Regions from separate parts of the Agathobaculum hominis genome, predicted to be linked through region 3. Evidence: predicted binding sites of a transcription regulator. Region 3 holds the regulator's gene; each other region holds the start of a gene.
What was found. The regulator HrcA, encoded in region 3, represses chaperone genes, less so after heat shock. The targets are predictions, from matches to a motif close to TGTTAGCACTCNNNNNNNNNGAGTGCTAACA.
Positions count from the first base shown of each region.

Region 1: a site for HrcA is predicted at 2,467-2,497, ahead of H8S02_RS08505 (co-chaperone GroES). Genes of this name have one in related genera too.
Region 2: a site for HrcA is predicted at 2,097-2,127, ahead of htpG (molecular chaperone HtpG). Genes of this name have one in related genera too.

Region 1 covers NZ_JACOPK010000007.1:41,435-45,595, forward strand. The annotation lists gene H8S02_RS08490 (Crp/Fnr family transcriptional regulator) at 1-256, shown strand, start outside; gene H8S02_RS08495 (hypothetical protein) at 231-476, opposite strand; gene groL (chaperonin GroEL) at 490-2,115, opposite strand; gene H8S02_RS08505 (co-chaperone GroES) at 2,138-2,422, opposite strand; gene H8S02_RS08510 (THUMP domain-containing class I SAM-dependent RNA methyltransferase) at 2,620-3,762, opposite strand; gene H8S02_RS08515 (oligosaccharide flippase family protein) at 3,875-4,161, opposite strand, start outside.
Region 2 covers NZ_JACOPK010000004.1:144,786-148,946, reverse strand. The annotation lists gene H8S02_RS05650 (hypothetical protein) at 1-772, shown strand, start outside; gene H8S02_RS05645 (copper amine oxidase N-terminal domain-containing protein) at 923-1,954, shown strand; gene htpG (molecular chaperone HtpG) at 2,169-4,082, shown strand; gene H8S02_RS05635 (diacylglycerol/lipid kinase family protein) at 4,113-4,161, shown strand, end outside.
Region 3 covers NZ_JACOPK010000003.1:139,674-143,834, reverse strand. The annotation lists gene dnaK (molecular chaperone DnaK) at 1-865, opposite strand, end outside; gene grpE (nucleotide exchange factor GrpE) at 914-1,450, opposite strand; gene hrcA (heat-inducible transcriptional repressor HrcA) at 1,466-2,515, opposite strand; gene H8S02_RS04165 (Gfo/Idh/MocA family protein) at 2,947-3,966, opposite strand.

The DNA of each region.
Region 1 (4,161 bases), on a different contig from region 3:
GAAAAATCTGACGCTGTCGACCCGCATTTTCTGTACATCGGCCAAAAATGTGCGCGGCAGGCTGCTGACTTATCTTTCCGGCGAGGCTGCACGGCAGGGCCGGTATGAGTTCGATATTCCCTTCAACCGCCAGCAGCTCGCAGACTACCTCAATCTCGATCGCAGCGCCCTGTCCAAGGAGCTGAGCCGTATGCGCGATGAGGGAATGCTTGCATACAGACGAAATCATTTCATACTGTATAAAACCGAAAACTGATTGCAGAAAAGCCGTTCGGGTCAGCATCCGAACGGCTTTCTTCTGTATGGACTGCGCGGCAAAAGCTGCGCAGCATTTTTATTCCTGCAAGAGAAAAAGCCGACGCCTGCATTTTGCAGGCGTCGGCCTCATACATATCTGACACTTTTCCACTGACGATTGTCGTAAGTTTATGGTAAGTTTGCCTTTTAACCCTCGAAATCCCCAGTGTTTTCAGCATTTTTCGGCACTTCTTAGTACATGCCGCCCATATCCGGAGCAGCCGGAGCCGGAGCGACAGGCTCCTTCTTGTCAGCGATCAGGCTCTCAGTGGTCAGAACCATGGAAGCAACAGATGCTGCGTTCTGGAGTGCAGAACGGTTAACCTTGGTCGGGTCAACGATGCCGTTTGCGATCATGTCGCCGTAGGTCTCGGTTGCAGCGTCGAAGCCGTAGCCGACCTTGTCGGAATTCTTGACCTTGTCGAGAACAACTGCGCCCTCGATGCCTGCGTTGGCAGCGATCTGCTTCATCGGAGCTTCCAGACCGCGTGCAACGATCTGCATGCCGGTCTTCTCGTCGCCAGCTGCCTCTGCTGCCAGAGCCTCAACTGCTGCGATCGCGTTGACGTATGCAACGCCGCCGCCTGCTACGATACCTTCTTCGACTGCTGCACGAGTAGCGTTCAGCGCATCCTCGATGCGGAGCTTCTGCTCCTTCATCTCGGTCTCGGTTGCAGCGCCGACCTTGATTACTGCAACGCCGCCTGCCAGCTTAGCCAGACGCTCCTGCAGCTTCTCACGGTCAAAGTCAGAGGTGGTGCGCTCGATTGCACCGCGGATCTCGGCAACACGGTTTGCAATAGCCTGCTTGTCGCCTGCGCCGTCAACGATCGTGGTGTTTTCCTTGGTGACCTTGATCTGACGAGCGGAGCCCAGCATATCCATGGTAGCGTCCTTCAGCTCGATACCGACCTCCTCGGAGATAACGGTACCGCCGGTCAGGATCGCGATATCGCGGAGCATATCCTTGCGGCGATCGCCGAAGCCCGGAGCCTTGACAGCTACACAGGTAAAGGTGCCGCGCAGACGGTTTACGATCAGGGTGGACAGCGCCTCGCCCTCGATGTCCTCTGCGATGATGAGCAACTTCTTGCCGCTCTTTACGACCTGCTCGAGAACCGGCAGCAGCTCCTGAATATTGGACAGCTTCTTGTCGGTGATGAGCACCAGAGCGTCGTCCAGGTTTGCTTCCATCTTCTCGGTGTCGGTGCACATATACGGAGTAACATAGCCGCGGTCGAACTGCATGCCCTCTACGACCTCAGAATAGGTCTCAGCGGTCTTGGACTCCTCAACGGTGATAACGCCGTCGGTGGAGACCTTTTCCATAGCCTCTGCGATCAGAGCGCCGATCTCGTCCGAACCGGAGGAGATAGCGCCTACGCGGGCGATGTCGCCGGTGCCGTTTACGGTCTTGGAATTCTTTGCGATCGCTTCAACAGCAGCCTTGACTGCCTTGGAGATGCCGCGGCGCATAACCATCGGGTTTGCACCTGCTGCAACGTTCTTCAGGCCCTCGCGAACGAATGCCTGCGCCAGAACAGTAGCGGTGGTGGTGCCGTCGCCTGCAACGTCGTTGGTCTTGGTTGCAACTTCCTTGACCAGCTGTGCGCCCATGTTCTCGAATGCGTCCTCGAGCTCGATCTCCTTGGCGATGGTAACGCCGTCATTGGTGATGAGCGGACCGCCGTACTTCTTGTCGAGTACAACGTTGCGGCCCTTCGGGCCGATGGTTACCTTAACGGTATCAGCGAGCTGATCAATGCCGCGCTGCAGAGCCTTGCGCGCGTCCTCGCCGTAAATAAGCTGCTTAGCCATGATGAATTACCTCTTTCTGAAATTACTCTACGATTGCAAGAATATCGCTCTGGCGAACGATGATATACTTCTCGCCGTCGAGCTTGACCTCGGTGCCGGAGTACTTGCTGGTGATGACCTTCTGGCCCTTCTGGACCTCCATCTTGATCTCCTTACCGTCAACGACGCCGCCGGGGCCGACCTCGATGATCTCCGCTACCTGCGGCTTTTCCTGAGCGGATGCGGTCAGAATGATACCGCTTGCGGTGGTCTCCTCTGCCTCTACCATTTTAACGACAACACGGTCGCAAAGGGGCTTGAGTTTCATAATGGATTACCTCCTATGAAAAATAAAAATATACATTGTCGGGAGCTTAGCACTCAAAATACCGGAGTGCTAACTCGAGTATTATATTACATCAACTCTCGCTATTATGCAAGGGGGTAACGCCAAAAATTTTTGAATAATTTATGAATTATTTCTTTCAGAAAATGGCAATTTTAGCACTCGATGTCTGTAAGTGCTTAAACCTGCGGGCGCGGTTTGCGCGGCGCATTCTTGAAATACATATGAAGTTCGCACTTTATCATGCCGTTATACAGCTTGCGGCGTTTGTCTGCCGGACGGCCGTAGCAGCGTTCAAAGAGCGGGTCCGAGCTGAGGATATACTGCTTCATCGGCGAATTTTTCGTCGCGCGGCCGAGCGCCGTATAAAGCTGCTCTGCCTGCTGCTGGTCAAGCAGCCGCTCACCGTAGGGCGGATTGGCGAACAGGATGCCGCCGCCGCTGTAATCGCGCTTCGTCGCGTCCGCCTGCTCGAAGAATACCGTGCCTGCGACGCCTGCCTTATGGGCATTAGAGATAGACAGCTTGACGCATTCCGGGTCGATGTCGCTGCCGACAATATCAAAACGGGCGGCCGCATCCGCCATGCAGAGCGCGTCCTCACGCGCCTGCTGCCAGACCTTTTTATCGAAGCAGCTCCATTTCTCTGCATCGAAGCGGCGCAGCAGACCGGGAGCGCGGCGCTGCGCGATCATCGCAGCCTCGATGGCGATCGTGCCCGAACCGCAGAACGGATCGAGGAACGGCTCCCGGCCGCGCCAGCGTGCGAGCTTGACCATTGCAGCGGCGAGCGTCTCGCGCAGCGGCGCGGCATTGCTGTTCGCGCGGTAGCCGCGCTTGTGCAGACCGGCGCCCGAGGTATCCAGATAAATTTCCGCAGTATCATGCATGATGGCGAACTGGATCTGATACTTCGCGCCGCTCTCCTCAAACCAGCCCTGGCCGTATTTCTGCGACAGGCGCGAAACGACCGCCTTCTTGACGATCTTCTGGCAGTCCGGGATGGAATGCAGCGCCGAGTCCAGGCTGTGTCCCTTGACCGGAAATGCGCCGTCCGCCGGGATGAATTCCTCCCACGGCAGCGCCTTCACGCCTTCGAAAAGCTGGTCGAACGTCTTTGCGCGGAACGCGCCCAGTCGGATGAGCACGCGCTCTGCGCAGCGCAGATTAAGGTTCGCCCACGCAAGCGTGCTCTCGTCACCCTCGAAAAATACACGGCCGTTTTCCGCACGCACATCTGTCAGCCTGCCGCCGAAGCGCAGCTCGTCCGCGACGATGCCCTCAAGCCCGAACAGCGTCGGGCAGCACATGGTAAGTTCCATTTTTACTTCCTCCAAAAAGGCCCCTGCCTCCGAGGCAGGAGCCGCTATCTCGATATTATTTCTTTCTTATGATAGCTTTTTTACGCGCATTTGTCAAGATTTGCTGCGTTTTCTATTCTCTCCGAGCGGCAAGATAACGCAGCGGATGCAGGCCGCACAGCCGCAGCAGCGCAAGACAGAGCATTCCAGCTCCGGCGAGCGTCATCGCAAGCGCAAGAACAGGACTTGCCACGTGCTCAGAAAACAGAAGCGCAAACAGCCGCGTCCAGAGGCCCGCCGCCGCGCCGCACATCAGCGGCAGTCCGAGACGCCGCATCGGTCGCAGCGCAAAGCCGGTCGCATGATGCAGAACGGCAAGATTAAAAAAGGCCGCTCCGGCGCCGCTCAGCAGCATCGCGA
Region 2 (4,161 bases), on a different contig from region 3:
CGAGACCGCCGCGCAGCTTGGCGTGTATGATCTCGCCGCTGTCGACACCGAGCTGTTTAACCGTGATGACGCCGCGGCAGCATCCTACACCGCACTTGCAGTTTCCCCGAAGGGGGAAGAGAGAACACTGCTCGACCGTCTCACTGAGCAGGGCGCTGTTGACGCGGCCGCTGCTGCGCCGCTCAAGCGCCTGTTTGCCAATTACGAGAGCTACCGCGCCATGACCGCGAAAACCGCCGCAGCGCTTACCTATAAAACCGTCGTTCAGCCGACCGCCGTCAAAAGGAACGGCGAGACCGTGCTGACCCTACGGGCAGAGGATACGACCACTGCAGATACAGACAACCAGAGTCTGCTGACGAGCGGTACGCTGACCCTTTCGGCCGCAAACGTCGCTGACAAGACACTGCTGACGGCAGTTTCGCTTGAAAACGGCCTGCTGAGCACCAGTTTCGGTTCCAAGAGCGACAGCGAAGCGTGCTCAGCACGCGACCAGATGCAGCGTTTGACCGCCTTCGGCCGCGTGCCGCTCGCGTATGTTTCGTCACTTTCGCGCTCGAACGACCGCTGGGCGATCAAGCTTACCTCGCCGCTCTATGACAGTCTTACGGACACCGCTGCATTTGCCATGCCGAACGGCGGCAGCATGCAGGTATCGAACATTCAAACTGAACAGACGGTCTCCTTTGGAAAAATCGTCTCTCAGACGGTTTCTCTCGACTGCACAGCAGGGGAGTACACCGTTTCCGTCTCGGCAGCTTTCGCAGGCTAAGGCCATGCCGTACAATTCCCGTAAGCCGCACAAGCTTTAATCGCGCTGTACCGTCAAAAAAATAATTTGAGTTTTTTCGAAAAACAGGGAACCTTCTGTGCGGTTCTCCGTCTAACAGGACAAGAACATAACACAGGAGGATAAAACACTATGATGAAGAGAACGATGGGCGGCGTACTGGCCGCTGCAATGATGATGATGAGCGCACTTCCGGCTGCTGGCGCAGTCGATGTCTCTCATCTGAACGGAACGGGCAGCTCGACGCTGACGCAGGCCGCTGCCGATACGCTCCCGTCTCTGTCCGTTGCACCGATGACCGAGCTGGCGACCGTTGTCAGCTATGAGAACGGCGATCTGACTGTTAAGACCGCAGACGGCGACGAGCTCGTACTGCACACCGAAAATGCGATCGTCATGGACACCCAGACCGCTGCTGCGGCTGATCTGTCTGCCCTCAAGGCAGGTGAAAGCGTTTACGTATACCACGACGAAGCTGTCACCATGTCTCTTCCGGCACAGACCACCGCATATGCTGTTCTGACCAATCTCACCGACAAGCACGCTCCGGCATCTCTGCTCACTGCTGAGGCTGTTCAGAAGAACGACGACGGCTCTGTCACCGTTACCTGCCAGAGCGGCGCGCTGCACCTTACCATCGCGAAGGACGCGAGCGTTCAGCCGTTCATGACCCGCAACATTGTAACCGTCGATGATATCCATGTCGGCACCCGTTTCCTTGCATGGTTCGACGTCGCTGCTACTTCTTACCCGGCACAGGCCGCTGCCGACCGCGTTGTCATCCCGGGCCAGGAGGACAGCCGTTTCCTCGTTTTCTCTAAGGATGGCTCGCAGCTGACCGAAGGCTGCGTTGCAGACGGCGTAGCGATGATTCCGGTCCGCAAGGTCGCAGAGAACCTCGGCTACAAGGTATCCTGGGACGGCAAGACCCAGACCGTTATCCTCAAAAAGGGTGAGACCCCGATCAACGTCCAGCTAGGTGCAGACCGCTACCACGCAGGCAACGATCGCACCGGCGGCGTATCTCTCGGCGCTGCCTCCTACGAGATCAACGGCACAAGCTGGGTTCCGGCAGAGCTGTTCCAGCTTGCCGGCGAGACCATTTCGTTCAGCAACGGCTCCCTGACTCTCGGCAGCCTGATGCTGACGGCTGTCGCAGAATAAATACTGCTCAGCTGAGAAAAGTCCATAGTCTCAGAACCGCTCTTCACGGAGCGGTTCTTTTTTATTTTGCACACTGTTAACAAAACGTGAATTTTCTGTGCTGCCCTCTTGATTTTTTGTAAAAAGCGTACTATCATATCATTGTTGGCACTCGAAGATATAGAGTGCTAATCGTATTGAACAGATAAATCAAAACACAGAGGTGTATGTAACTATGGCACAGAAACAGTTCAAAGCAGAGTCCAAGCGTCTGCTTGACCTGATGATCAACTCGATTTATACGCACAAGGAGATTTTCCTGCGTGAGCTGATCTCGAATGCATCGGATGCCACCGATAAACTCTACTATAACGCGATGAAGGAAGGCAAAACGGGTATCACGCGCGATGCGCTCCCCATCGAGCTGACCCTCGACAAGGCAAACCGCCGCTTCATCATCGAGGATCATGGCTGCGGCATGACCGCTGAGGAGCTCGAGAGCAACCTCGGCACCATCGCACGCTCTGGCTCGCTTGCCTTCAAGGCTGAGAACGAGAAGCAGGACGACATCGACATCATCGGCCAGTTCGGCGTCGGTTTTTACGCCGCCTTCATGGTCGCAAAGCATGTTGAGGTCGTTTCCCGTGCGGTCGGCAGCGATGGCGCAAACCGCTGGGAGTCGGACGGCGCGGACGGCTACACCGTGACGCCCTGTGAAAAGGCAGAGAACGGCACGAAGATCGTCCTCACCATCAAGGACAACACCGAATCCGAAAACTACGATGAATTTCTTGAACCTTACCGCGTACAGGGTCTGGTCAAGAAATACTCCGACTACATCCGCTATCCGATCAAGATGGACATGACCCGTTCTCGCATGAAGGAGAAGCCGGCAGATGCAGGGGATGACTACAAGCCCGAGTGGGAGGAGTATACCGAAAACACAACCCTGAACTCCATGGTTCCGATCTGGAAGAAATCCAGAAAGGAGCTGAAGGACGAGGACTACAACAATTTCTATACGCAGAAGTTTTTCGACTATCAGCCGCCGCTCTGTCACATCCATACGAGCGTTGAGGGCGCAGTGACCTATACCGCGATGCTGTTTATCCCGTCGCACGCTCCGATGGATTATTATACCAAGGATTATGAAAAGGGGCTTCAGCTCTACTCCAACGGCGTGCTCATCATGGACAAGTGTGCCGATCTGCTGCCTGACCACTTCAGCTTTGTCCGCGGCATGGTAGACACCGCAGACCTGTCGCTCAACATCTCCCGCGAAATGCTCCAGCACGACCGCCACCTCAAGGCTATCGCACAGAGTCTGGAAAAGAAGATCAAGAACGAGTTGCTCAAGATGCAGAAGGATAAGCCGGAGGATTACGACAAGTTCTGGGCATCCTTCGGCCGCCAGATTAAGTATGGCGCATACGTCCAGTACGGCGCACATAAGGAGCTGCTTCAGGATCTGCTGATGTATCATTCCTCGACCGAGAACAAGCTCGTTTCGCTCAAGGACTACGTTTCCCGTATGAAGGAAGGCCAGAAGTATATTTACTACGCCTGCGGTGAAACTGTTGATAAGATCAAGATGCTGCCTGTCATGGAGACTCTGTCCGACAAGGGCTACGAAGTCCTCTGCATGGATGACAGCATCGACGAGTTCTGCACCAAAATGATTGCGAAATACGACGACAAGGAATTCAAGTCGATTCTGGACGCAGACCTTGGTCTGGAAAGCGAAGAGGAAAGGGAAGAGATCAAGAAGCAGTCTGAGGACAACAAGGAGCTGCTCGACGCGCTCAGCAAGGCGCTTGAGGGCAAGGTGAAGAAGGTCGAGCTGACCGGCCGCCTCAAAAACCATCCGTGCTGTCTGCGCGCCGAAGGCCCGGTAACGCTTGAAATGGAGAAGGTGCTCAACCAGCAGGCTGCCGTCAACGGCGGTGAGACTGTCCGCGCTGATCGCGTACTCGAACTGAACGCAGATCACCCGATCTTCAAGAAGCTGTGCGCTCTCCAGGCCGAAGGTTCGGATGCCCTTGCCGACTATGCGGACATTCTGTACACGCAGTCGCTGCTGATCGAGGGTCTGCCGGTGGATGACCCGGCCGGCTACGCCAACAAGATCTGCGCTCTTCTTGCCCGCTAAACGCATACTCATGAAAGGAGACGGATGCACATGAAAAAAATGCTCTGGATCGTTAATCCCCATGCCGGGCGCGGTGCGA
Region 3 (4,161 bases):
CCATGGTGCGCTCAACGAGGTCTGCGGTCAGCTCGTTGAACTTAGCGCGGGTCAGCGTCAGCTCGAGGTGCTTCGGGCCGGTAGCGTCTGCGGTGATATACGGCTGGTTGATGGAGGTCTGGCTCATGCCGGACAGCTCGATCTTTGCCTTCTCAGCAGCTTCCTTCAGGCGCTGCATAGCCATGCGGTCGCCGGACAGGTCGATGCCGTTGGACTTCTTGAACTCGGAAACCATCCAGTCGATGATGCGCTGGTCGAAGTCATCGCCGCCGAGGTGGGTATCGCCTGCGGTGGACAGAACCTCGAGAACGCCCTCGCCGATGTCGAGGATGGAGACATCGAACGTGCCGCCGCCGAGGTCGTAAACCATGATCTTCTGCTCGGCTTCCTTGTCTACGCCGTAAGCCAGCGCAGCAGCGGTCGGCTCGTTGATGATACGCAGAACTTCCAGACCTGCGATCTTGCCGGCGTCCTTGGTCGCCTGACGCTGCGAGTCGGAGAAGTAAGCCGGAACAGTGATGACAGCCTGCGTTACCGGCTGGCCGAGATACGCCTCCGCATCAGCCTTCAGCTTCTGAAGGATCATCGCGGAGATCTCCTGCGGAGAATACGGCTTGCCGTCGATGTTTACGCGGTAGTCGGTGCCCATGTGGCGCTTGATGGAAATAATGGTGCGGTCTGCGTTGGTAACAGCCTGGCGCTTTGCGACCTGACCGACCATGCGCTCGCCGTCCTTGGAAAATGCTACAACAGACGGGGTGGTACGTGCGCCTTCTGCGTTAGGGATAACGACGGACTCGCCGCCCTCCATAACCGCTACACAAGAGTTCGTCGTACCGAGGTCAATACCAATGATCTTACCCATGATAAATACACTCCTTAAAAGTTAGGATTTAGTTTGCTTTGTTAACAATTAGTTGGCTACTTTCACCATCGCGTGGCGGATGACCTTGTCGCCGATCTGGAAGCCCTGCTGGAAGGTTTCCGCGATGACGTTTTCGCCGAGCGACTCGTCCTCCACGTGCATCACTGCGTTATGGAAATTCGGGTCGAAGGCGGTTCCTGCCGCCGCGTCGATGATGGCGACATTGATGCCCTTGAGGCTCTCAACGAGCTGCGTCATGGTCATCTCGACGCCCTTTTTATACTCAGTGTCCGCGGTCTCTGCCTTAAGCGCGCGCTCAAGGTTGTCATACGTCGGCAGAAGAGCGGTGACTGCGCGGCTTACCGCGTCGGTGTACGCCTGCTCGCGCTCACGCTGGCTGCGCTTGCGGAAGTTGTCATATTCTGCCGCCATGCGGAGATAGCGGTCGTTGAGGTCGTTGTACTTCGCCTCCCAGTCGGCCGCAGGCGTCTTTGCCTCCGCCGGCTGTTCGGTCTTTTCCTCCGAAGCCTGCTTTGCCTCGGTCTGTTCGGTCTCAGCCTGTTCCGGCTGCTTCTTCTTACTCATTTCTGGATGCCTCCGTCAGTGTTTTGCGTCTTTATCGTCTAAAAACGTTTCGGCGATCAGCCTGTTCAGCCCCTTCGCGAAGCGGCTGAGCTGGGCGGACAGCTTTGCATAGTCCATGCGCGTCGGGCCTACGATGCCGATCGCACCCTGTCCGATCTTGCCGATGTCATATTTTGCGTAAATCGCTGAGGTCTCACTCAGCGGATTTTCACCGTTTTCCGGACCGATGAAAAACTGGATGCCGTCGATCTTTCTGGTCGCCGGCAGCAGATGCCTGCTGTCGTCCTCCATATAATCGAGCAGCGTCTGCGCCTTTTTCGTATCGCGGTATTCCGGAAAGCGCAGCAGCTTGCTTGTGCCGTCAAGGTAGACCTTCTGGTCGCTCAGCTCCGCGATCAGCTCGGCGATGTATTCGGCCACCGGCGCGAGCAGCGCGGTCAGGCCTGCGGCCCGGCGCACGATGTCGAAGCGTTCGGCCGTGATGTTCGAGAGCGGCAGACCGGTGAGGGTCTGGTTGAGCACATAGGTCAGAAGCTCCGCCTCGTCCTTGGTGACCTCCGAGACCGTCCGGACCATTTTGTTCTTGACGGTGCCCGAGTCGGTCACAACGACAATGACAAAATTCATTTTGTCCACCGCGATGATCTCGAACTGGCGGATCGAGATCTGCGCGAGCGCGGGGGTGATCGCGACCGATGCGTAATTGGTCAGCGAGGTGAGCAGCTTGCCTGCCTCCTGCACCAGATGGTCGAGCTCACGCACCTTTGCGAGTACGGTCTGCTGAAGAGCCGCACCGTCGTCGTCTGCTGTCTCGCCCGGCTTTTCCATCAGCTCGTCGACGTACAGGCGGTAGCCCTGCGGCGAGGGGATGCGTCCGGCCGAGGTGTGCGGCTTTTCGAGATATCCCATCTCCTCGAGCTCACTCATCTCGTTGCGGATGGTGGCGGACGAAAACGGCAGCTCGTGCCCTTCGGTGAGCGCCTTGGAGCCGACCGGTTCTGCCGTTCGGATGTAGTCTCCGATGATGGCCTTTAGTATCTGCTTTTTTCTTGCTGACAGCTCCACCGATGCGGACTCCTTTCGTATCTGTTTTTCTTTTAGCACTCCATCTCTCTGAGTGCTAAACATAATTTATCACCACTGCGCCCTAATGTCAAGTGTCGTTTGTGAATAAAATGTAAAAGCTTCATCCTGAACGATAACTTTTTTGAAAAATGCAGAAAAAGGGCGGTGCCCTTTCTGGCGCACCGCCCTTCTCACTGCTAATCTCCTGCCGCATTTTGCCGAAGGCAAAACAGGCAGGACAGGCGCTCCGCAGAGCGCCGCATAAAAAATCCCCGTAAAAGTCCAGCTCTGCCGGACTTTTACTCCGCTGCCCGCGCCGCGGCGGCGCGGCCTCGTCTGCCGTGCGGACGAGAGGGGGTTATCGTTTCCGGTTTCCCTGGGAACCGGAAACGTATATAAGGGGGACAGCGTCCCCCTTATACTGAAATGCGTTAGTATTTCACCTGTACCGGCTTGCCCGTATGGAACGAGTCGGTGATCGCATAGGTAACGAGCGTAGCCTTGGTGCCGTCGTAAACGGTCAGCTCCGGCTTGCGGCCCTTCTGGATGCAGTCGATGAAGTCGACCATCTCGAGCAGATATGCCTCCGCAAAGCGCTGCGGGAAGTTCTCGACGATCTCCTGGCGTGCGCCGTACTGGTCGTATACCATGACGCGGTCCTTCCAGGGCACACCGGCAACACGGATGTGCGCTTCGGTGCCGACGATCTCGGTCTCGGTGTGGTAGCCGTGCGGCGCAGTACGGCCGACGTGCAGGAATGCGACCGTGCCGTTGTCGAACTTCAGCATCGCCATGCCGGTCTCGGTGTCGCCGTTTTCGGCGAACTCCGGATGCTTGAAGGTGGTGCCTGCGGCATAAACCTCAGTGACCTCGCCGCCGAGGAACCAGCGCATCAGGTCGATGTCGTGGGACGCAGCGTCGATGAAGATGCCGCCCGAGGTCTTGGAGAACTTGATGCAGCTCTCAACCAGAGCCTCCGGATCCAGACCGGTCGCCTTGACGAGATACGGCTTGCCGATGTGGCCTGCGTCGATCTGTGCCTTCGCATCTGCGTAGGACGGGTCGTAGCGGCGCATGAAGCCGAGGAAGAACAGCTTGTCCGGATGACGCTCAACAGCGGCCTCGGCGCGCTTGCACTCCTCGAGAGAGCAGCCCAGCGGCTTGTCGGTGAACACATGCTTGCCGGCGTCGAGCGCGTACTCGATCATCCAGCAGTGCTCGGGCGACGAGGAAACGATAACGACAGCCTCGATGTCTGCCTCATCGACCATCTTCTTGTAATCGGTGGTGGTGTACTCTACCTTGAGGTAGTCCTTCGCCCAGTCCAGCTCCTTCTGCTCGAGCGAGCAGGCAGCGACCAGCTTGCAGCCCGGAATCTTGAACGCGAGGTTCTGTGCGTGTACCGAGCCTAGACGGCCCAGACCTACAATACCGACTTTGATATCCTTCATTGCAGTTTTCTCCTTTTCAGCACGGGTTTTCTCTCTCATCAGGAGGTTTTCTCTTGCTTTTTGTTTCTGCAATCATTTTACCACTCCTCACCGCCGTTTGGCAAGCAGACCCGTGTCCGCGCGAAAATTTTCCGCGCATTAGCCGAATTGCACATGGTTTTTATAGGCAAACCGCCCAAGGCCTTCGGGCACGCC